DNA from 4 places in the Nonomuraea composti genome. Region 3 is predicted to be linked to each of the others. Evidence: riboswitches for the same ligand, from Rfam matches in the RefSeq annotation. Region 3 holds a riboswitch; each other region holds the start of a gene.
What was found. Region 3 has a riboswitch for cyclic di-AMP ahead of HCN51_RS54145 (coiled-coil domain-containing protein). Riboswitches for the same ligand answer to the same signal wherever they lie in the genome.

Region 1: another riboswitch for cyclic di-AMP. It lies ahead of HCN51_RS14790 (C40 family peptidase); the one in region 3 lies ahead of HCN51_RS54145 (coiled-coil domain-containing protein).
Region 2: another riboswitch for cyclic di-AMP. It lies ahead of HCN51_RS12065 (C40 family peptidase); the one in region 3 lies ahead of HCN51_RS54145 (coiled-coil domain-containing protein).
Region 4: another riboswitch for cyclic di-AMP. It lies ahead of HCN51_RS01405 (CHAP domain-containing protein); the one in region 3 lies ahead of HCN51_RS54145 (coiled-coil domain-containing protein).

Annotation. Positions count from the first base shown of each region.
Region 1 covers NZ_JAATEP010000009.1:47,884-53,148, reverse strand. The annotation lists gene HCN51_RS14800 (NYN domain-containing protein) at 1-595, shown strand, start outside; gene HCN51_RS14795 (C40 family peptidase) at 701-1,654, shown strand; cyclic di-AMP (ydaO/yuaA leader) riboswitch at 2,649-2,814, shown strand; gene HCN51_RS14790 (C40 family peptidase) at 2,888-3,445, shown strand; gene HCN51_RS14785 (hypothetical protein) at 3,559-4,380, shown strand; gene HCN51_RS14780 (M48 family metallopeptidase) at 4,392-5,265, shown strand, end outside.
Region 2 covers NZ_JAATEP010000007.1:50,073-55,337, forward strand. The annotation lists gene HCN51_RS12055 (branched-chain amino acid aminotransferase) at 1-689, opposite strand, end outside; gene HCN51_RS12060 (3-isopropylmalate dehydrogenase) at 922-1,959, opposite strand; cyclic di-AMP (ydaO/yuaA leader) riboswitch at 2,058-2,203, shown strand; gene HCN51_RS12065 (C40 family peptidase) at 2,411-2,815, shown strand; gene HCN51_RS12070 (SSI family serine proteinase inhibitor) at 2,866-3,273, opposite strand; gene serA (phosphoglycerate dehydrogenase) at 3,813-5,265, opposite strand, start outside.
Region 3 covers NZ_JAATEP010000086.1:12,063-17,327, reverse strand. The annotation lists gene HCN51_RS54160 (TrpB-like pyridoxal phosphate-dependent enzyme) at 1-434, shown strand, start outside; gene HCN51_RS63245 (50S ribosomal protein bL37) at 478-555, opposite strand; gene HCN51_RS54155 (DeoR/GlpR family DNA-binding transcription regulator) at 700-1,479, shown strand; gene galT (galactose-1-phosphate uridylyltransferase) at 1,476-2,552, shown strand; cyclic di-AMP (ydaO/yuaA leader) riboswitch at 2,621-2,765, shown strand; gene HCN51_RS54145 (coiled-coil domain-containing protein) at 2,771-3,727, shown strand; gene HCN51_RS54140 (alpha/beta hydrolase family protein) at 3,724-4,869, opposite strand; gene HCN51_RS54135 (S41 family peptidase) at 4,887-5,265, opposite strand, start outside.
Region 4 covers NZ_JAATEP010000001.1:309,096-314,360, forward strand. The annotation lists gene HCN51_RS01400 (DUF6928 family protein) at 1-253, opposite strand, end outside; gene HCN51_RS01405 (CHAP domain-containing protein) at 736-1,446, opposite strand; cyclic di-AMP (ydaO/yuaA leader) riboswitch at 1,459-1,596, opposite strand; gene HCN51_RS01410 (Gfo/Idh/MocA family protein) at 1,714-2,667, opposite strand; gene HCN51_RS01415 (aldo/keto reductase) at 2,743-3,564, opposite strand; gene HCN51_RS01420 (hypothetical protein) at 3,663-4,607, shown strand; gene HCN51_RS01425 (DUF6716 putative glycosyltransferase) at 4,610-5,265, shown strand, end outside.

The DNA of each region.
Region 1 (5,265 bases), on a different contig from region 3:
CAGGAGCATCGAGGACGCCCGCATCCGCGTGCTCCTCGACGCCCTCCAAGACGCCTCGGCCGGGCTGCGCCGCGAGCTCGCCCTGCCCACCACGATCAGCCGCCCCGCCGACTCGGTCGCCGCCGTCACCGGCGAGCGCCCCAACGTGCGCGGCGTGCCCGCGCGCGCCCTGGCCGACGACGACCCGCAGCTCCTCGACCAGCTCCTCGCGCTGCCGCAGGTGCACCTGATCATCGACGGCTACAACGTCACCAAGACCGGCTACGGCACCCTCACCCTCGCCGACCAGCGCACCCGCCTCATGACCTCGCTGGGCGGGCTGGTGGCGCAGACCAGGGTCGAGGTGACCGTGGTGTTCGACGGGGCCGAGCTCAACGCGCCCGTGCAGGTGGTGGCGCCGCGCGGGGTGCGGGTGCTGTTCAGCGCGCCGGGCGAGATCGCCGACGACCTCATCCGCCAGCTCGTACGCGCGGAGCCGCCCGGCCGCGCCATCGCCGTGGTGTCCTCCGACCGGGAGGTCGCCGAGTCCGTCAGGCGCATGGGCGCCAGACCCGTTCCGTCTGGCTTGCTGCTGCGCCGGCTCGGCCGCGCATAAATTACGAATTGGTAGGTTTGGCAATACCCCGCCTGCCACTTCTGTACTATTTCGCCCCAGGTGTAATCCCTGGGAGGCGATACAGTGAGGTTTGGCCGGGTACCGGTGGCCGCGGGTCTCGCGTTCGGACTGGTGCTGTCCCAGACGGGAGCCGCTCACGCCGATCCTCGCCCCACCTTGGCGCAGGCCAAGGCCAAGCTCGAGAAGCTCAACGACAAGGCCGACAAGGTCGTCGAGCAGTTCAACCAGGCGAACGAGCGCTACAAGAAGGCCAAGAGCACCTACACGAAGCTGAACGACAGCTACAAGCGCAAGCTGGCGACCGTCGCCGACCTGCGCTCACAAGTGATCGGGATGGCCGTCGAGAGCTACAAGCTCGGCGAGGACGTCACCTCCTGGCCCGGCCTCTTCAACACCGACAACCCCTCCGCCATGCTCACCGGATGGGCGGTGGCCGGGCAGCTCTCGCAGGAACGAGCCGAGAAACTGGCCGCCTTCGACCGCGAGAACAAGGGGCTGAAGGTCGAGCGCGACAAGGCCGAGGTGGCGCTCGAAGAGGCCGACAAGGAACGCGACGCCGTCGAGAAGGAACGCTCCGAGATCCGCAAGCTCATCGCCGAGCAGAAGAAACTCCTCAAGAAGCTGGGCGCCTACAACCCCGGCAACCCCAACAGCGTCGGCATCAAGTACACCGGCCCCGCCTCCGGCAGCGCCGCGGCCGCTCTGCGCTTCGCGTACGCACAGGTGGGCAAGCCGTACATCTACGGCGGCACGGGGCCGCGCGGCTACGACTGCTCCGGCCTCACCCAGGCGGCCTGGGCGGCGGCCGGCGTTTCGCTGCCCCGCACGACGTGGCAGCAGTGGTCGTGGGGGGCCAGCCGCCGGGTGTCGCTCGACGCGCTCCAGCCGGGGGATCTGATCTTCAGCGAGGGTTTGGGACACGTCAGCATGTATGCGGGTAACGGGCAGATCGTCCACGCGCCGCAGACGGGCGACGTCGTCAAGGTCGTCAAGCTCTCCTCTTACGGGCGGTCGCTGGTGGGTGCGGTCCGCCCGTAATCGTCCCGCTTTCGCGCGGCGGTGGGTGAGGGCCGATTTCGGTCCCTGACCGCCCGGGTTTCGGTCACGTACGGGTGCGGCCACGCGCCCCCCGCCAGGGGAGGTCGCAGGGGGTCGCCTGGCGTGGCGGCGGGACCGGGTCACGCCGGCGGCGCGGTGGTCGGCGTGGTGCCCAGCGCGATTGTCCGGTGCGGCTGGAGAGCCCGCCTTGGGCGCCGCCCACCTTGCGCCGAGCTCCACCGCGCATCGTCTCGCCGGCCCGGCGCCGGACAGGCGCGCGAAATCCGCCTGCCCGGCGCAGTGCCGCCTGTGCGGCCCGCGTGCTGGGGCGGCGCGTAGTGGGGTGCCGCGTGGTGGGGCGGCGCGTGGTGGGGCGCTGCATGGCGGGGTGCCGCGTCGTGTGCCGCCTGGCGCCGCCGCGTCGTGCGCGCATTCGTGCGCCGCGGCGCGACGAGACGCGCGTTGCCCGGGTGGCGCGTGAAACGGCGGGTCTGGGGCGGAGGGTCGGCAATATCTACGATGCTCCATCGTAGAGAGGGGCTCGCAAGGTCTTCAGAGAGGGCCACATTCAGCGGGGATGGATACGGATGGAGCCGTAGGTACCCGTGCTTCCCCCGGCATGGCGCGCATCATGGCACGGAGCGGGCGGGAGCGCTCCCAGTGGCGATACTCAGTTTGAAGTGTGACAAATGTGACGGATGTGACGGGTGGGACCTGACAAATGTGTCAATTCTGAAGTGTGAGGAGGGTCACATTTCGGTAACGGAGCCCGATGTTCCAGCAGGGATTTCGATCCTGACAAACCCTCCTGTCTGATCTTTACAGCCGGACTCACCCTTTGCCGATCCGTGACCTTTCGGCGTAGCTTCTGGCGTCGTCGCGGTGAACAAGCCATGTCCCCGCGAACCCGCATCGGTCCCTCCCGATGTGAGACAGATAAAAATCCGCCGGCCGCCCCCCGACCATCCCCACACCAGCAAGTTCGCGTCGGGGCCAGGGCGGCCTGCCGAATCCGTGCAGCCAGGAGGCACGGAGCCGGGGACCCAGCGATCCCAAGTCCCCAAGGGATCAGGGGTGAATCGGCGCGCCCATGCGTGCCGTAGGGCGACTTCCACGCCCGAATCCGTCAGCTAACCCGGTAGGCGTTCGTGGAAGACACAAGGAGAAATCCTGTCTAGTCCCCTGCAGAACCCCCGCCTGTCCCGCCTTGCCCTGAGTGGCGTTGCACTCACGATGACCGTGACGGCCGGAGGTCTGATCCTCCATGCCCCAACGGCTCGGGCGGAGACGACGAGCGATGCGGCCGTTCCGATGACGGTCAAGGCAGTGACGAGCACCGCGGCGATGAGCACGGCGGTGGCGAGCACGGCCAAGACGTCCAGGAAGGCCACGACCGCCCAGCGAAGGGCGGCCAGGCTCGCTCGGCAGCAAGCGAAGGCCCGCAAGGCCGTCGCCGTGGCCAAGAACCAGATCGGTGACCCGTACCGGTACGGAGGCACAGGGCCTGGTTCGTTTGACTGCTCCGGTCTCGTCCAGTTCGCCTGGAAGAAGGCCGGCATCAAGCTCCCGCGCGTGGCGAGCAGCCAGTTCGCCCGCATCAGGCACAAGGTCTCCTGGCGCAATCTGCGTCCCGGCGACCTGATGTTCTTCAGCGGGCTCGGCCACGTCGGCATGTACGTCGGCAAGGGCAAGATGATCCACTCGCCGCGGACAGGTGAACGGGTACGCATCGACAAGCTGAGCGGATGGCGCCGATCGTCCTTTGTCGGCGCGGTTCGTCCCGGCATGTGAAGAAGCCCCGTTCGGATTCTTGGAGGATTTCCTGGATCCGGACGGGGCTCTCGCCTGTCCGGGGACTTACGCGCTGGAGCCCGGCGCGGTCCGGGCCACTACGATCGGGCATCGTGTTGGAGCGGGTGAGCCGGCGGGCCGTGGTGGCGGGGCTGCTGATCCTCGTGCCCTCCGCCGCCGCTCCGCTGCCCGGTTCCCCCATCCTTCCTCCCGAGCTGCGCGATCTGTGGCCGGGGCGGCGGACGGCCGTGAGTCGCGGTGCCCGCTCCACGGTCGCGGGGCCGGCCGGCGCCTCGCCGACGTCGCTGGCCGAGCTGGCGCGCACGGCCGACGGTGCGGCGGTGCGGGTCTCGGGCGTGCTCGGCCGGCCCGTACGGCCGCTGATCGTCCTGCCCGAGTCCGGACGGGACGCCGCCCGCCTGGCCCGCACCACCCCGCTCGACGGGCTGGCGGCGGTCGCCGACGGGCGGCGCGTGATCGTCGTGCCCGAGGCGTTCGCCAGGCTGAACCGCACCGGCAGGGACGTCGTCCTGACCCACGAGCTGACCCACGTCGTCGCCGGCACCGGCGGCGTGCCCGTCTGGCTGTACGAGGGTTTCGCCGACTACGTCGGCTACCGCGACTCCGGGCTGCCCGTCGCGACGGCCGCCGCCGAGCTGGCGGCCGAGGTACGAGCCGGACACCTGCCGAACGCTTTGCCCGGCCCTGAGGCTTTCGCCGTGAACGGGGCCGACCCCGGCCGCCTTGCCCGGGCGTACCAGGAGGCCTGGCTGGCGTGTCGCTTCCTCGCTGACCGGTTCGGTGAGGGGACCCTGGTGAGGCTCTACCGTGAAGCCCGGGTGGCGGGCGTCGATCGGGCGCTCGCCTCGCTGGGGCTCTCCGTCGCCACGCTGACGGCACGGTGGCGCACGTACGTGCGGGATCGGCTCGTGTGAAGGGGAGGCAGATGAGCGATCGAAGAGACGCCGATGACGCGGCGCGGGAAGACGAGGTGACCGGGGAAGACCGGATACCGGATGGGGCGATGGCCGCCGTGGGGGCCGCGGGGCACGCGGACGAGGAGGCGGCGGAATCGGAGGACGCCGTCCCCGCCGGACGCCCGCACCTCGGCGGAGGGACGACGGTGCCGGGGGAGAGCGAGCCGGCGGCAGCCGCGCAGGCGCCCGCCCAGGCCCGAGCCCAGGCGACCGCCGGGGTGCCCGCGAGCGACGACACCGTGACGTTCGGACCACCGCCTCCGAATGAGGAGCGTGCGGACGGGCATCGTGAGGAGGTGCCCGTGACGGCGGCAGCCCCCGAGGACGCCAGGGCGACGCGCCCGGCGGCCATCGCGCTGGTCCTGCTGGGCGTCGTGATCCTGGCCGTGTCGGCCTTCAGCACGCCGTGGCGGGTGCTGTCCGGCGGCCCGCCGGACCCGGCGCGCGACTTCGACGCCGCCCAGATCGCCAGGTCGCAGGCGTTCGACGCGGCCACGACGCTGCCGAGCTACCTCTCGCTGGGCCTGACGGTCATCATCGCGGGGATCCTGATCGCCACCCCGTTCAGCGCCAGGGTGCTGGGCAGGCTGCGCGGCCCGTGGTGGGCGCGGGTGGTGCTCGGCGCGCTGGTGATCACCGCGATCACGGAGCTGGTCAGGTGGCCGCTCGGGATGTGGTTCGAGACGATCCTGCGCGACTACGGCCTGTCCATCCAGGGCTGGGGCAGCTGGACGGCGGATCGGCTGAAGAACCTGGGCGTGGAGGCGTTCCTGCTCTGCGTCATGCTGCTGGCCCTGGTGGCGCTGGCGCGCAAGGTCAGGCGCTGGTGGATCCCGGCGGCGG
Region 2 (5,265 bases), on a different contig from region 3:
CACACCACCTGGTCGCAGCCGTTCTCCACGGCCTGCCGCTGCGCGACGAACGCCGCGGCGTAGTTGCCGCCGCACTTGGCGAAGCCGGTGCCGCCGGGGGCGGCACGCGTGTACTCGGTGGACAGCCAGACCGAGACGGGCTTGATGCCGCCGGTGAAGTACGAGGCCGCCGGCGAGGCGATGACCATGTACTTGTACGTCTTCGACGGGTAGTTGACCCCGAGCCCCGCCTGCGTGGCGATCATGAAGGGGCGCAGGTAGAGGCTGTGCCCCTCGGTGGTGGGCACCCACTCCTTGTCGTGCTCGACGAGCAGCTCCAGCGACTCGACGAACGTCTCCTCCGGCAGCTCCGGCATGGCCATGCGGGCGGCCGAGCGGTTGAAGCGGGCGGCGTTGGCGTAGGGGCGGAAGGTGACGATCGAGCCGCTGATCTGCCGGTAGGCCTTCAGGCCCTCGAACAGCTCCTGCGCGTAGTGGAAGACCGAGGTGGCGGGGTCGAGCGAGAGCGGCCCGTACGGCATGAGCCGGGCGTCGTGCCAGCCCTGGCCGTCGGTGTAGTCGATCGAGATCATGTGATCGGTGAACGTCTGCCCGAATCCCGGGTTCGCCAGTACCTGCTCCCGCTCGGCCGCGGTGCGAGCGTGGTCGGATAGCTGCACGTCGAAGCTGAGCTTCTGAGCGATGGTCATGACGTCGGTCCTTCTCTCTACGGTCTACCGAAATCTACCGGAATCCGGTCACCCCTCCGGGAGGCTGTCACACCCGTCGGGGCTGTCCGTACTTCCTATTGTCTCGCTATATGGGATGGCAAGCGGCTGATGGGGTGGTCAGCCCGGATTGCCGCCGTGGTCCGGGTACACGAAAACGCGCCCGGCAGTCCTCCTCGGACCGCCAGGCGCGTACGTACGGGGCTAGGCGGTCCTAGCCGGATACTCGCGCGGTGATGTCGTCACCGATCTGCTGGGTACTACGGCCCGCGCCGCGCTCGGCGATGTCGGCGGCGACCGCCCGCTCGACCCGGGCCGCCTCGTCGTGCAGGCCGAGGTGGTCGAGGAGCATGGAGACCGACAGGATGGTGGCGGTGGGGTCGGCCTTGCCCTGGCCGGCGATGTCGGGGGCGCTGCCGTGCACCGGCTCGAACATGCTGGGCGCCGCGCCCTCAGGGTTGATGTTGCCGCTGGCCGCCAGGCCGATGCCGCCGGCGATGGCCGCGCCGAGGTCGGTGATGATGTCGCCGAACAGGTTGTCGGTGACGACCACGTCGAAGCGCTCGGGCTGGGTCACGAAGAACATCGAGGCCGCGTCGATGTGGCAGTAGTCGGTGCTGACCTCGGGGTACTCCTCGGCCACGCGGTTGACCGTGCGCTGCCACAGGTCGCCGGCGAAGGTGAGCACGTTCGTCTTGTGGACGAGTGTCAGCTTCCTGCGCGGGCGCGCCTTGGCCTTCTCGAACGCGTAACGCACCACGCGCTCGACGCCGTGGGCGGTGTTGAGCGACTCCTGCGTGGCGATCTCGTGCGGCGTGCCGCGGCGCATGACGCCGCCGGTGCCGGCGTAGAGGCCCTCGGTGCCCTCACGCACGACGACCATGTCGATGTTCTCGGTCGGCGTGCCGGCCAGCGGCGTGGCGACGCCGGGGAACAGCTTGACCGGCCGCAGGTTGACGTAGTGGTCGAAGGCGAAGCGCAGGCGCAGCAGCAGGTCGCGCTCGAGGATGCCGGGCGGCACGCTGGGGTCGCCGATCGCGCCGAGCAGGATCGCGTCGTAGCCGCGCAGCTCGTCGAGCACCGCGTCGGGCAGCGTCTCGCCGGTACGGTGATAGCGTGCGGCGCCCAGGTCGTAGTGGGTGGGCTCGATCTTCGTGCCTACTGCCTCAAGGACCTTGAGCCCTTCGGCGACGACCTCGGTGCCGATGCCATCCCCAGGGATGACGGCCAGGCGGATGTTACGCGACTCCATGACGGCAACCATACCGGCTCGTCTCGTCTGACGAACACACCATCTCAGTGGTCGGACGTCCGGTTTGAGGGGTTTGCGACCTTTTGGCCGTTTCGTTAGAGTCCGTCGGGCCTAATCCACGCAGCCGCTGCGTGGAGCCGGGGACCCACCTTCCCCCCAGGGGCGAATCGGCGCGCCGCGCCGTAGGGCTGTCTTCCAGGCCCGAGCCCGTCAGCTAACCCGGTCGGCCGCATGGAAGGACAGTCCCCTGTCTCGCATCGGCATCACCCTGGCGGCGGCAGCCTCCGCCGGGCTCATCCTGACCAACACCCCCTCCGCACAGGCCGCCACAGGATCACCCACCGGGTCCGCCATCGACGCGGACGCCACCACCCTCACCGGCGCCGAGATCCGGCGCATCACCCTGGCCCAGGCGCCCAGGCCCGCCTGGAAGGTCGCCCTCGAGTTCGCGATGGACAAGCGCGGCATCCCGTACGTCTGGGGCGGGACCAGCGACCGGGGCTACGACTGCTCGGGGCTCATGCTCCGGGCGTACGAGAAGGCGGGGATCGAGCTGCCCCGCACCGCCCGCGAACAGTACGGGGCGTTCGACAGGAAGATCGACTGGGACCGGCTCAAGCCCGGTGACCTGGTGTTCTTCAGCGGCCTGGGCCACGTCGGGATGATCTCGAAGCCCGGCTACATGGTGCACGCGCCGCACTCGGGCGACGTCGTGAAGGAGGAGAAGCTGTCGAGCTGGCGCAGGCAGGCGTTCGTCGGCGCGGTGCGGCCGGACCCGAAGGGGGTGCGCCAGTGGGCGGAGCTGCGCGAACAGCGCCGTGAGCCGGTGCCCGCCTCACTGACCGCCACGCTCTGAGCCGAAGCGCGGGCGGCCCCGCCTTCCCCCCGCGGGGCCGCCCGCCCGCCTCAGACGGCCGGCACGATCGGCGCGGCCAGCCGCTCCACGAAGCACGGGTTGGGGTAGTCGTCGGTGAAGTCCACCGGCTCGCCCAGGTAGTCACCGCGGATCTCGACGTGCACCGGATCGAAGATCCTCGGGCAGGCCACGCCGGGGCGGAACCGGATCCGGTCGAGGTCGCCGCCGAGCTCTTCCAGCCGGTCGCACGCGGCTCCCGGCTCGGGGTGGACCCCGCCGTCGGGGCCGCAGGTGAGGAACCACTGCGCGGTGCTGCCACCGTGGTAGGTGGTGATGCGCAGGTAGGACTCCTGCGCCTGGGCCGGAGCGGCGATCAGCGCCGCCGCGGCCAGGGCGGGCAGGGCGACGGTGGCGGCACGCCGGATCATGCTCAGCGAAGCGGAAGCAGACGCACGCATGGGGGGACCTCCTCTTGAACGGATACGTAGAGTGAAGTTATCAATACTCTCCGTATCTACAAGGGGAGGTCTTCGTCACCCCGTCGAGCGCACCGCCAAGAGGCTCTAGTGGTTCGGATGCTGGGGGGCGCCGCCGTTGTCGCGCCGGTCCAGCGCGGTCTGCAGGGCCTCGGCGGCCTCGTCCTGCTGCTCTTCCGTACGGTTCCAGGCATACATGTCGTACATGTCACTCAGCTCATTTCGCGGACGCGTTCCAGTGGGAAGCCGGATCCCGGTCGCGAACCCGACCGGGCCTGATCTCGCGGTCCGGGTCACGGACCGGGCGGATGGGACTTACTGGCCGACGCAACACCGCTCGCCGCGGCGGGTCGTCGACCTGCCCTAACAGGCCCCGCCGCGGCAGGCAATGAGTACGAGCACCTGGCGCATTAGCAGCCACAGTACCCGAGGATCTGCTCGGAAGTCCTAGTATCTTGCATGCTGAGACAGAAAAGGCCGCCACCCGGACGGGTGACGGCCCTTCACGAGCAGGTGCGAAGTCAGTCCTCCAGGTCCACCGAGCGGCCGCTCTCGGCGCCGATCTCGGCCCCGATCTGCTCCACGACGTCGGCGGGGATGGCGGAGTCGACGGTCAGCGCGATGAGCGCCTTGCCGCCCTTGGCGTCACGGGCCACCTGCATCGAGGCGATGTTGATGCTGTGCTCGCCCAGGAGCCTGCCCACCACGCCGACGATGCCGGGACGGTCGGCGTAGGTGAAGAAGCACAGGTGGGCCGTCGGCTCGATCTCCATCTCGTAGCCGTTGACCTCGACGATCTTGGTGATCTGGCGCGGGCCGGACAGCGTGCCGGAGACCGAGACGGTGCGGCCGTCAGCGAGCACGCCGCGCACGGTCACGACGTTGCGCCAGTCGGGGCTCTCGGAGCTGGTGATCAGCTCGACGGTGATGCCGCGGTCCTTGGCCAGCAGCGGCGCGTTGACGTAGGTGACCTGCTCCTCGACCACGTCGGCGAAGACGCCCTTGAGCGCGGCCAGCTCGATCACCCGCACGTCCTGGGCGGCGATCTCGCCGCGCACCTCGACGTCGAGCTTGGTGGCCACCTCGCCGGCCAGCGCGGTGAAGACGCGGCCGAGCTTCTCGGCCAGCGGCAGGCCCGGCTTGACGTCCTCGGCCACGGCCCCGCCCTGGACGTTGACCGCATCGGGCACGAACTCGCCCGCCAGCGCCAGCTTCACGCTGCGCGCGACCTGGGTGCCGGCCTTCTCCTGGGCCTCGTGGGTGGAGGCGCCGAGGTGCGGCGTGACGACGACCTGGTCGAGCTCGAACAGCGGGCTGTCGGTGCAGGGCTCCTTGGCGAACACGTCGAGGCCCGCCCCGGCGACCCGGCCCTCCTTGATCGCGGAGTAGAGCGCGCCCTCGTCGACGATGCCGCCGCGCGCGACGTTGATGATCCGCACGCTCGGCTTGACCTGGTGCAGCTCCTTGTCGCCGATGAGCCCGATCGTCTCCTTGGACTTGGGCAGGTGCACGGTGAGGAAGTCGGCCTGCTTGAGCACCTCTTCGAGGCTGAGCAGCTTGACGCCCATCTGCGCGGCGCGGGCCGGCGGCAGGTAGGGGTCGTAGGCGATCAGCTCGACGCCGAACGGCTGCAGCCGCTGCGCCACGAGCTGGCCGATCTTGCCGAGACCGAGGATGCCGACGACCTTCTCGTCGAGCTCGACACCGGTGTACTTCGAGCGCTTCCACTCGCCGTTCTTCAGCGCGGCGTGGGCCTGGGCCGTGTTGCGCGCGCTGGCCAGGATGAGCGCGATCGTCTGCTCGGCGGCGCTGGTGATGTTGGAGGTCGGGGCGTTGACGACCATGACGCCGGCCTTGGTGGCCGCCTCGACGTCGACGTTGTCGAGACCGACGCCCGCGCGGGCGACGACGCGCAGCTTGGGCGCCGCGGCGATGGCCTCGGCGTCGACCTGGGTGGCGGAGCGCACGATGAGC
Region 3 (5,265 bases):
ACGACTTCGGTGACACGGCCGGGTTCACGCCGCTGCTCAAGATGCACACGCTGGGGCACTCGTTCGTGCCGGACCCGATCCACGCGGGCGGCCTGCGCTATCACGGCATGTCGCCGCTGCTGTCGCACATGTACGAGCTGGGCCTGTTCGAGGCGGTCACCCGCAGCCAGAACGAGTGTTTCGAGGCCGGTGTCCGCTTCGCCAGGACGGAGGGCATCCTGCCGGCGCCGGAGCCGACGCACGCGCTGGCGGAGACGATCGCCGAGGCGCTGCGCTGCAAGGAGAGCGGCGAGGAGAAGGTGATCCTGACCGCGTTGTGCGGTCATGGTCATTTCGACCTGGGTGCTTACGAGCGGTATCTGGCGGGTGAGCTGGAGGACTACACGCTGCCTCGGGAGCGCATTCAGCAGGCGCTCTCCGAGTTGCCGTCCTGAGTGCGAGGGTGGCCGCTCGCGGGCGGGCGGCCACCCGACGGCGTCATCGTGCTGTGGGGCGCTTGCCGTGGTTGGCCTTCTTCTTCTTGCGTGCCTTGCCCTTGCGTGCGCGCCTGGCCATGAGCTCGCCTCCGGTGTGCCTGCGGCTGATCGGTGAGCCCTCACCGTCTCCCGCCGCGCTGACCAGCGCAAGCGTTCCGCCGTAACTAACATTCCCCAACAATTCCGTGTCATAATTTGGTGGAATCTGTTGGAAGGAGCGGGCGTGCTCGCACAGCAGCGTCAGCAGGCGATTCTCGAACGCGTGCGCAGCAACGGCGGCGTCCGGGTGGCCGATCTCGTCCGCGAGCTCGGCGTCTCCGACATGACCATCCGCCGCGACCTCGAGGTGCTGGCCGAGCGCGGGCTGCTGGAGAAGGTGCACGGCGGCGCGACCGCGCTCGGCCCGGGCTCCACGGAGGAGCCGGGCTTCACCGCCAAGTCCGCCCGCCAGCAGCCGGAGAAGGAGGCCATCGCGCGGCACGCGGCCACGCTCGTCCGCCCCGGCACGGCCGTGGCGCTGTCGGCGGGCACCACCACGTGGGCGCTGGCCCGTCACCTGATCGGCGTGCCCGAGCTGACCGTGATCACCAATTCGATCCCGGTCGCCGACGTCTTCCACCGCAACCCGCGCGCCGACCGCACGGTCGTGCTGACCGGCGGCGTACGCACGCCGTCCGACGCCCTGGTGGGCCCGGTCGCCGTGGCCGCGATCCGCCGCCTGCACGTGGACACGCTCTTCCTGGGCGTGCACGGCATGAGCGTGCGCGCCGGGTTCACCACGCCCAACCTGCTGGAGTCCGAGACCGACAGGGAGCTGGTGGCGGCCGCGACCCGGCTGGTCGTCCCGGCCGACCACACGAAGTGGAACACCGTCGGCATCAGCACCATCGCCGAGCTGAGCGAGGCCGACGTGGTCATCAGCGACGCGGGGCTGCCGCAGGACGCACGCACCGAGCTGGCCGAACGGGCCGGCGAACTGATCATCGCGGAGGCCTCCTCTTGAAGCGCACCATCACCCATCTGGCCGACGGCCGGGAGCTGATCTACTTCGACCGGTGTGACGACGCCGACCGGAGCGCGATCGACCGGCGGGCCCTGGAGCCGCGCCCGGTGGCCTCGGAGCTGCGTTACGACCCGCTGACGGAGGAGTGGATCGCGATCGCCGGGCACCGGCAGACGCGTACGTTCCTGCCGACCGGCGGCACGGCCGAGTGCCCGCTGTGCCCGTCGTCGGAGACGCGCTCGTCGGAGATCCCGTCCTATGACTACGACGTGGTGGTGTTCGAGAACCGTTTCCCGTCCTTCTCCACCAATTTCGGCACTTATGAGGATCCGGGCGGGCTGAGCGAGGTGCGTCCGGCGGCGGGCAGGTGCGAGGTGGTGTGCTTCACCTCCGACCACGACTCCTCCTTCTCCAAGCTGTCCGACTCCCAGGTGGAGCTGGTCATGGAGGCGTGGGCCGACCGCACGGCGGAGCTGTCCCAGATCGAGGGCGTGGAGCAGGTGTTCTGCTTCGAGAACCGGGGGGCGGAGATCGGCATCACGCTCGCGCATCCGCACGGGCAGATCTACGCCTACCCGTACGTCACGCCCAGGACGAAGCTGCAGCTCGGCGCCGCGCGGCGGTACACGAAGGGGAACCTGTTCGCCGACGTGCTGGCCGCCGAGCGGGAGGCCGGGGTGCGGGTGGTGGCCGCCAACGAGCTGTGGACGGCGTTCGTGCCGGCCGCCGCGCGCTGGCCGTTCGAGGTGCACGTGTATCCGCACCGGCAGGTGCCGGACCTGGCGGCGCTGACGGAGGCGGAGCGGGCGGCGTTCGCGCCGCTCTACACCTCGGTGCTGCGGGCGTTCGACGGGTTGTTCGGCGTGGTGATGCCGTACATCGCGGCCTGGCACCAGGCGCCGGTGCGGGTCGACAGGGAGCTGGGCTACCTGCATCTGGAGCTGTTCAGCATCAGGCGGGCGGCGAACAAGCTCAAGTACCTGGCGGGCTCGGAGTCGGCAATGGGGGCGTTCGTGAACGACGTGCTGCCGGAGGAGGCGGCGCGGCTGATTCGATCACAGATAGATCACTAATAGATTTCTACTTAAGGTCGCATGACTCGTGATCTACCACTAATATCCCCATATGCACCGGCCGTAACGGCCGTAGCACGCCTAATCCCGGGCGCCTCGCCCGGGAGCCGGGGACCCAAACCGCACCTGGGGTGAATCCGCTACGGCGGTAGGGAATCGCACCTCCCTTGCCCGAACCCGTCAGCTAACCCGGCCGGCAGAGGGAGAGGAACATCCACGTGGCGGCTTCGTCCCCCGCGATTCTTGCCATCGGACTCATCACCGCCACCGCCGTCGCCTTCTCGGCGGCCCCCGCCTCGGCGGCGCCCAAACCGACCGAAGCCGAGCTGCGCGCCCAGCTCAAGCAGCTCAACAGCAAGGTCGACAAGCTCATCGAGAAGTACAACCTCAAGCGCGTCGAGCTGGCCAAGGCCGAGGACGCCGCCAAGGCCGCCGCGGCCAGGGCCGCCGCCGCCGAGCGGACGCTGGCCGAGGCGGAGCAGCGCGTCGCCGACATCGCCCGCCTGCGCTACCAGAACGGCGACCCCTCCGCGCTGCCCGGCTTCCTGCTCCCCACGGACGCCGACACCGCCGCCCTGCTCGAACAGCTCACCGCCGAGCAGCAGGCCCTCGTCGCCACCGTCGCCAAGGCCCGCGACGACAAGAAGAAGGCCAGCGAGGAGGCCGCCGCGCTCACGGACAAGATCAAGGCGGACGCCGCCGAGGTCGACAAGCAGCGCGACGAGGCCGAGGACGTCATCGACGACATCAAGGACAAGCTGGAGGACCTCGTCCCCTTCGGCACGGGCCGCAACTCCGACGGCTCCTGGGCCCCCGAGCTGCCCTCGGGCCCCGACAACATCACCTCCCGCACGCGGCTGATGAAGGCCCAGGTGGAGAAGAACTTCGCGCTGCCGTTCGCGGTCGGCTGCTTCCGCTCGGGCTCCAGCGGCGAGCACCCGCTCGGGCGGGCCTGCGACTTCATGATGAGCTCGGGCGGCTCGATGCCGACCGCCGCCAACCAGGCGCTCGGCGACCGCATCGCCGCCTGGGCGCTGCAGAACAAGGACAAGCTGGGCGTCAAGTACGTGATCTGGAAGCAGCGCATCAACCAGGGCTCGGGCTGGCGGGCGATGTCCGACCGGGGCAGCATCACCGAGAACCACTACGACCACGTGCACATCTCGATGAACTAGCCCCCGGCCCGAACGATCCGCACCTCCGGGTGACGCGGCGACGGCTCGTCCAGCACGGGCCGTCGCTGCGCTTTGAGGTGCAGGTCGAGGAAGGCCGCCACGTACGTGCGGGTCAGCTCGGCCGCGCGCGGCCCGGTCAGGGCGCCGTACGCGGGCGTGAGGCCGAGCGCGCCGGCCAGCAGCGGCCCGTCGGTGAACGCCTGGTGGTCCGCCCCTTTCACCACGATCCACCGCTTCCACCCGGCCAGCAGATCCCAGTCGCGCTCCCACGACGGGTCCCGGCCGCCGGGGACGTGCTCCGGCCCGCCGAGGAACAGGAACGGCCTGGTGAAACCGCGCTTCGGGATCCTCGCGTACGTGCTGCCGTCCATGTCGATCCCGGCGCGGATCCGCGCGTCCTTCACCATGGCCGCCACCGCGGCGGCCCCGCCGATCGACTGGCCGGCCATCGCGATCCTGGAGCGGTCGATCACCTTCGAGCCGGCCCACGCCGACGGCAACCGGTCGAGCACGAACGAGACGTCCGCCGCCCGCCCGGCGGCGACGACCGCGCCGAACCCGGGGTCCGCGTCGCTGTCGCAGGCCAGGCACTCGGCGATGGTGCCGTCTTCCAGGGTCGTGGCGTAGCTCTCGTACGGGTGGTCGATCCCGGCCACGACGTACCCCCGGCTGGCCAGGTCCTCCGCCAGGGACGTGAGGGCGCTGACCGGCTTGGTGAACCCGGGCGAGAGCACCACCAGGGGAAGCTTCCGCCCGGCGGGCTCGGCGTCCACCACGGCGTTCGTCCGCGTCCTGCTCAGCGTGTCGTACGGCGCGCTCGCGATCCTGCCGCCTCTCATGAGCAGCTCGGACTCCTCGGCCGTCATGTACGCCGCCCGCCGCCCGTCCTTGCGCCCCGTCGGGTACCAGAGGGTCACCTTCAGCTGTCTGACCTTGGCGTCGAGGTTCCAGGGATCGGGACGGGAGGCGTCCTTCAGGTGCAGGACGGTGGTGCCGACGGGGTGCGGGCCGGTGGGCGCGGGCAGGGTGGCGGGGCCGGACGGCGGGGGTGACACGGCGGCGGCCCTGGGCGGGGCGGGCGCCGTACAGGAGGAGGCGGCGAGGACGGCCAGGCCGGCGAGCGCCACCGCGATCGGTCTCATGGGGCGATCGGTTCCTCTCACTTGCGCAGCAGGGTCAGGGCCCGCCGCAGCGCGGGGTCGCGCCCGGCGGCGGCGTCTCGCGAGGTCAGGGGCACGTAGTGGTCGGGCGGCACGCCGATCCTGTCGACCACCTCGCGGGCGGGGCCGAGGTGGTGGCGGGCGGGGAAGCTCAGCACGGTGTTGTTGCCGAGCAGGTGCGGTTCCGCCGGCCCCGAGATCACCCCCGCCGTCCTGGTGCCGACCAGGGTGCCGATCCGCAGGTCCTTGACGGCCGAGCCGACGTGCTCGCACGCCGAGGCGCACCCGCCGTCGATGAGCACGGCCAGGGGCAGGTTCACCAGCTCCACGGTGTCGTCGGTGCGGAAGGACTCGCACGTGCCGTCCGCCGCGCACTGG
Region 4 (5,265 bases), on a different contig from region 3:
GGTGGTCGAGCATGAAGTGCGCGCAGCAGATGAGGTCGACGCCGGGGAAGCTGGTCGCGTAGGCGAGGTCGTCGGGCGGGCGGATGTCGTCGAACAGCGTGCCGGGCTCGGCCGGGGAGATGCGCCAGCCGGGGAAGGAGCGCTCGATCAGGGCGGCGGTGGCGGCCGCGTCGGGGCGGGCGGGGGTGCGGAGCAGGCGGGGGAGTGGGGTGTCGGAGGAGGAGTAGGCGATGACGCCGGTCTTGGCTCCCATGCGGGTCTCCGGGGGGTGAGTGCTCAGAACAACCTCGGAAGAAGCAAGGTAGCGAGCCGCTCCGACAGAACCGGCCCGCCCGACCCGGGACCGGCCCGCCCGACCCGGGACCGGCCCGCCCGACCCGGGACCGGCCCGCTCGACCGCAGCCACGCCGCCCGACCGTAACCGCGCTGCCCGGCGCAACGGTGCTGCCTGGCGCAACGGCGCTGCCCGGCACAGCGAAGATCCTGGTCGAGGCGGGTGGGTGGCGCTGTGCCTGGTCGGCCGGTTGGCGAGGTGGCCGGGCAGCGTGGCGCGCCGCCCGGCACGGTCCGGCGGTGAGACCCCGGCAACGCGCGAGCCGTGGCGCGCCGCCCGGCGCGGCGCGGCCCCCCGGAAGACCCCGGCAACGCGCGAGCGCGCGTCCCCCGGTGGGGACGCGCGCTCGTGAGCGTCACATGGAAGGTGAAGGGCGGGCGATCAGGCCCTGGAACGTTCCGTCAGCCGGCGTACTGCGGGTACCCGTACCCGACGACCTGCGACTTCGGCCGGATGCGCTCCTCGACCTTGCCGTTGCCGGTGTTGCCCTCGATGGTGGAGATGGTGCCGTTCTGGTTGTCCTTGACGACGAACCCGACGTGCTGGATGTCGCTCAGGCTCTTGCCGCCGCTCCAGGAGAAGAACACGACGGCGCCGGGCTTGGCGACGGTGCCCCAGCGGTGGTTGGCGGCGAACCACTTGGCGTGGGCGACGGTGTAGGCGTCCCAGCCGACCTGCGGGCGGGCGCCGGTCTGCTCACCGACCCAGGAGACGAACATCGAGCACCAGGCGGCGTTCAGGTACGCGGTGCGGCTGCCGCCGTCGCGGGCGACGGTTTCGGCGGCGCGCTGGGAGTTGGCGTACCACTGCTGGAACTTGGTGCCGCCGCCGGCGGCGTTCTCGGAGGTGCCGACCTGGGCCCTGGCCATGGCGAGGACCTGGTCAGCGGTAACGTTGATCTTGGTCTCGGCGCGGTCGTCCGCCGAGCCGGCCTTGTGGGCGGCGAGGGCGGTGGCCGGGTGCTTCGCGGCGGTGGCCGCGGCGACGCCCGTGGCGGTGTCGGCGTTGGCCGTCATGGCGTTGACGCCGAGGGCCGAGGCGAGGACGGTGGCGCCGAGGGCGGCGCGGGCGATGTTGGTCTTCGAGACAGCGTTGATACGGTGCTTGGCCATCGAGGGAGGTGCTCCTTGCTTCCATGCCGCTTACCGGGTTAGCTGACGGGCTCGGGCGTGGAAGCTGCCCTACGGCACCGGAGTGCCGATTCGCCCCAAAGGACCTGGGTCCCCGGTTCCGCCTGAAGGCGGATTCAGCGGTCGCAGGACGATCCTGCGATCTTTCGTGCGATGGTCTGACATAGCCGGACAAACCGGACGTATGTCCCGATGTGCCCCATAAGGTAATACATGAGGCAAGAGGATTACAAATCCATAAAAGCCCAGCTAGGCAATCTGCCTGCGAGCGTCGGCCAGAAGCCCCATCATGGCAAGGGATTCGTCAAGAGGCATGATCGAGGATTCGGTCCTGCCTTCGGCCACTGCGGCGCGGACTTCGCGGATCTCTCCGGCATATCCGTTGTCGGCCGGATCGAGCACATGCTCTTCCGGCTCCATGGAGGGCCCGGTGAGAACGATCCGCTGCGGAGCCCAGAACGGCGCCTGGAGGTCCGCCCGCATCTGAGTACCTACAACACTGGCCTGGTTCGGGTAATTCCCGAGCAATGAGGCCGCCACGAGAGCGTGCCTGCCGCCGGGGTAGAGCAAAACGCCGGCCGCCTCCGCGTCCACCCCGCTGGGGGCCAGGGAGCCGGTGACGCGCAGGCCGGAAGGCATGCCGAGGAGGAGCTGGGCCAGCCCGAACGGGTAGATCCCGAGGTCGAGCAGCGCTCCGCCGCCCAGCTCGGGAGCCCAGAGGCGGTGCGCCGGGTCGTAGGGCGCCGCGAAGCCGAACGACGCCTGCACCGAGCGGATCTCGCCGAAGCGCGGATCGTCCGCGATGCGCCGGACGAGCGGGTTGAACCGCATCCACATGGCTTCCATCAGGAAGACGCCCGCCTCGCGCGCCAGCCGCACCATCTTCTCCGCGTCCTGCACGGTGGCGGCGAGGGGCTTCTCGCAGAGCACGGCTTTACCTGCGGCGATGGCCGCCTCGGCCACCTGGAGGTGCTGCGCGTGCGGGGTGGCCACGTAGATCGCGTCCATCCCCGGGTCGGCGCACAACTCCTCGTAGGAGCCGTACGCCGACTCCGCCTCCAGCGTGGCGGCCAGGGCCCGCGCCCTGGCCAGGCTCCGTGAGCCGACGGCGGCCACCCGCATGCCCGGCTCCGCCACGATGGCGGCCCCCACGGTGCGGGCGATACCGCCGGTGGCCGCAATTCCCCAAGTGAAATCTCGCATCCGGAGATGTTATAGGGGAGGTAAAGGGCAATATGTCATTAAAGGGCGCGGCGTCACCCGTGCCACGCCTGTCACTCAGGCCACGTTGAACGTGTCAGGGTCCGGCCCCAGCCGCTGCCCCTTGTTCAGCGCCCCGATGGCCGACATGTCCTCCGAGTCGAGAATGAAGTCGAACACGCCGATGTTCTCCTTGATCCGCGCGGGCGTGACCGACTTCGGGATCACCACGTTCCCGAGCTGCAGGTGCCAGCGCAGCACGATCTGCGCGGGCGTCTTTCCGTACTTCTCCGACAGCACCGCCAGCGCCGGGTCCGACAGCAGCCCCTTGCCCTGCCCGAGCGGGCTCCACGCCTCGGTCAGGATGCCGTTGGCCTCGTGGAAGGCGCGCATCTCGCGCTGCTGCAGGTAGGGGTGCAGCTCGATCTGGTTGATGGACGGCGTGATGCCGGTCTCGTCCATGAGCCGGGTGAGCGTCTCCACGGTGAAGTTGGAGACCCCGATGGCCTTGGCCCGGCCGTCACGGTAGATCTTCTCCATCGCCTTCCACGCCTGCACGTACTTGTCCTGCTTCGGCACCGGCCAGTGGATCAGGAAGAGATCTATGTGGTCGAGGCCCAGCCTGGCCAGGCTCTCGTCGAAGGCGGCCTCGGCGCGGCCGTGGTCGCCGTTCCACAGCTTCGTGGTCACGAACACCTTCTCGCGCGGCAGGCCGCTCCCGCGCACGGCCCGCCCCACGCCCTCCTCGTTGCCGTAGGCGGCCGCGGTGTCGATGTGCCGGTAACCGGCCTGCAGCGCGGTGGTGACCGCCTGCTCGGCCTCGTCGGCGGGAACCTGCCAGACGCCGTACCCGAGCTGCGGGATCTGCACGCCGTCCGTGTTGAGCATGAGCGAATTCATACCCTCCATTGTTCATGCAGCGTTTCTGACGGCTTAAGGCGGTGGGGCTAGCTTGAAGCGGTCGTTAACGCGCCATCACCCCGCTGGGAGGGCAACGAGTGGTCGAACAGGCGTCGGCCTGGGTGGAGTCCCCGCTCCAGATGCTGTGCGCCGTCGAGGCCCACCACGCCGGGCTGCTCGGCCCCGAGACGGCCGTCGTGCCGCGGGCGGGCCTGCGGCCGCTGAAGGCCACCCGGCGCGAGCTGGGCTCGCTGGGGCTGCCGGACGGCCTGGTGCTGGCCGAGCCGCGCGAGCGCATGCCCAGGCGCGTGCAGGCCGTCGGGGACGCCTTCTCCGGCAAGGTGCAGCTGCGCTGGCTCACCTCCCGGCCGGGCCGCATCGTCATCGTGGACGACGGCCTGGCCACGCTGCGGCTGCTCGAACTGCTCGCCGAGGGCCCGTACCGGCCGCTGCTGCGCGCCCGAGCCCACCCCACGAGGCTGCGCGCCGCGCTCGGCCTGGCGGCGGCGCTGCGGCTGCGCCTGAGCAAGGTGTCGGTCTTCACCGCCCTGAGCGTGGACGACAAGCTGGAGGAGGCCGTCCGCCGGGCCGGCGTCGACCTCGTCCGCCACGACTTCGCCTGGCTGCGGGCCCAGCCGCCCAGCGCGCAGGGCCCGGCCGAGCGCACGGTCGTGCTCGGCACCTCCCTCGTGCGCAACGGCCTCGTGCACCGCGACCACTACCTGCGCTGGCTGACCGACCTGGCCGCGCGCGAGCCGCTGGCCTACTACCCGCACCGCCGCGAGGACCCCGTGGACGTCGCCCTGATCAGGGAGCGCCCCGGCATCACCGTGCATGACGCCGGCGTGCCCGCCGAGCTGACGCTGCGCGGCCTCGACGCGGGCCAGCGGGTGCTCAGCCTCCCCTCCACGGCGATCACCTCGCTGCGGGTGCTGCTCAGCCCGCGCGGCGTCGCCGTCGAGCCCGTGGACGTTCCCGATGACTGGTGGACCAGCAGGGCGGCCCCCGCCCTGCGCTCGCATTTGACCGGAGTGCCCAGTTGAAAGTGTTGGCGGTCGCCGACTCCGACTCGTATCTGAAATGGGCGGCCTGCCTGCTCGGTGACCTGCCCGCGGGCTGCGTGACGGAGCTGGTCGTGGTGCGCACGCCGATCGCGCCGTCCCCGGAGCAGATCGCCGCGGCGGTGAGCGGCCGGCCGGGCGACCCGCCGCCGGTGCTGTCGGCGCGCTCCGTGCGGCGGCTGGCCGAGCGCACGCTGCCCGACGTGATCCTCGTGGCCTGCACGGGCCCCGTCGTGGACGTGCTCGTCGCCGAGGTGCTGAACGAGCTGCGCCCGCGCCCGGTGTTCGTCAGCGGGCTGCCCGGCATCTCGGTGCCGGCCACGGAGAAGGCGTGGCTGTTCCGCAGCGGCTGCGACCTGTTCGTGGTGCACAGCGAGCGGGAGGTGGCCGAGTTCTCCCAGATCGCCGCCAGGCTCGGCGGCGGCGGGGCGGTGGGCCTGGCCCGGCTGCCGTTCCTGCGGGCCGAGCCGGCCGCCGCCGGCGGCAACCGAGTCGTGTTCGCCACGCAGGCCAAGGTGCCCAGGGAGCGGGAGCAGCGCGAGCGGATCCTGCTGGCGCTGGCCGAGCTGGCCCGGCGCCGCCCCGACCTCGACGTGGTCGTCAAGCTGCGCGCGCTGGAGGACGAGCGGCAGACGCACAA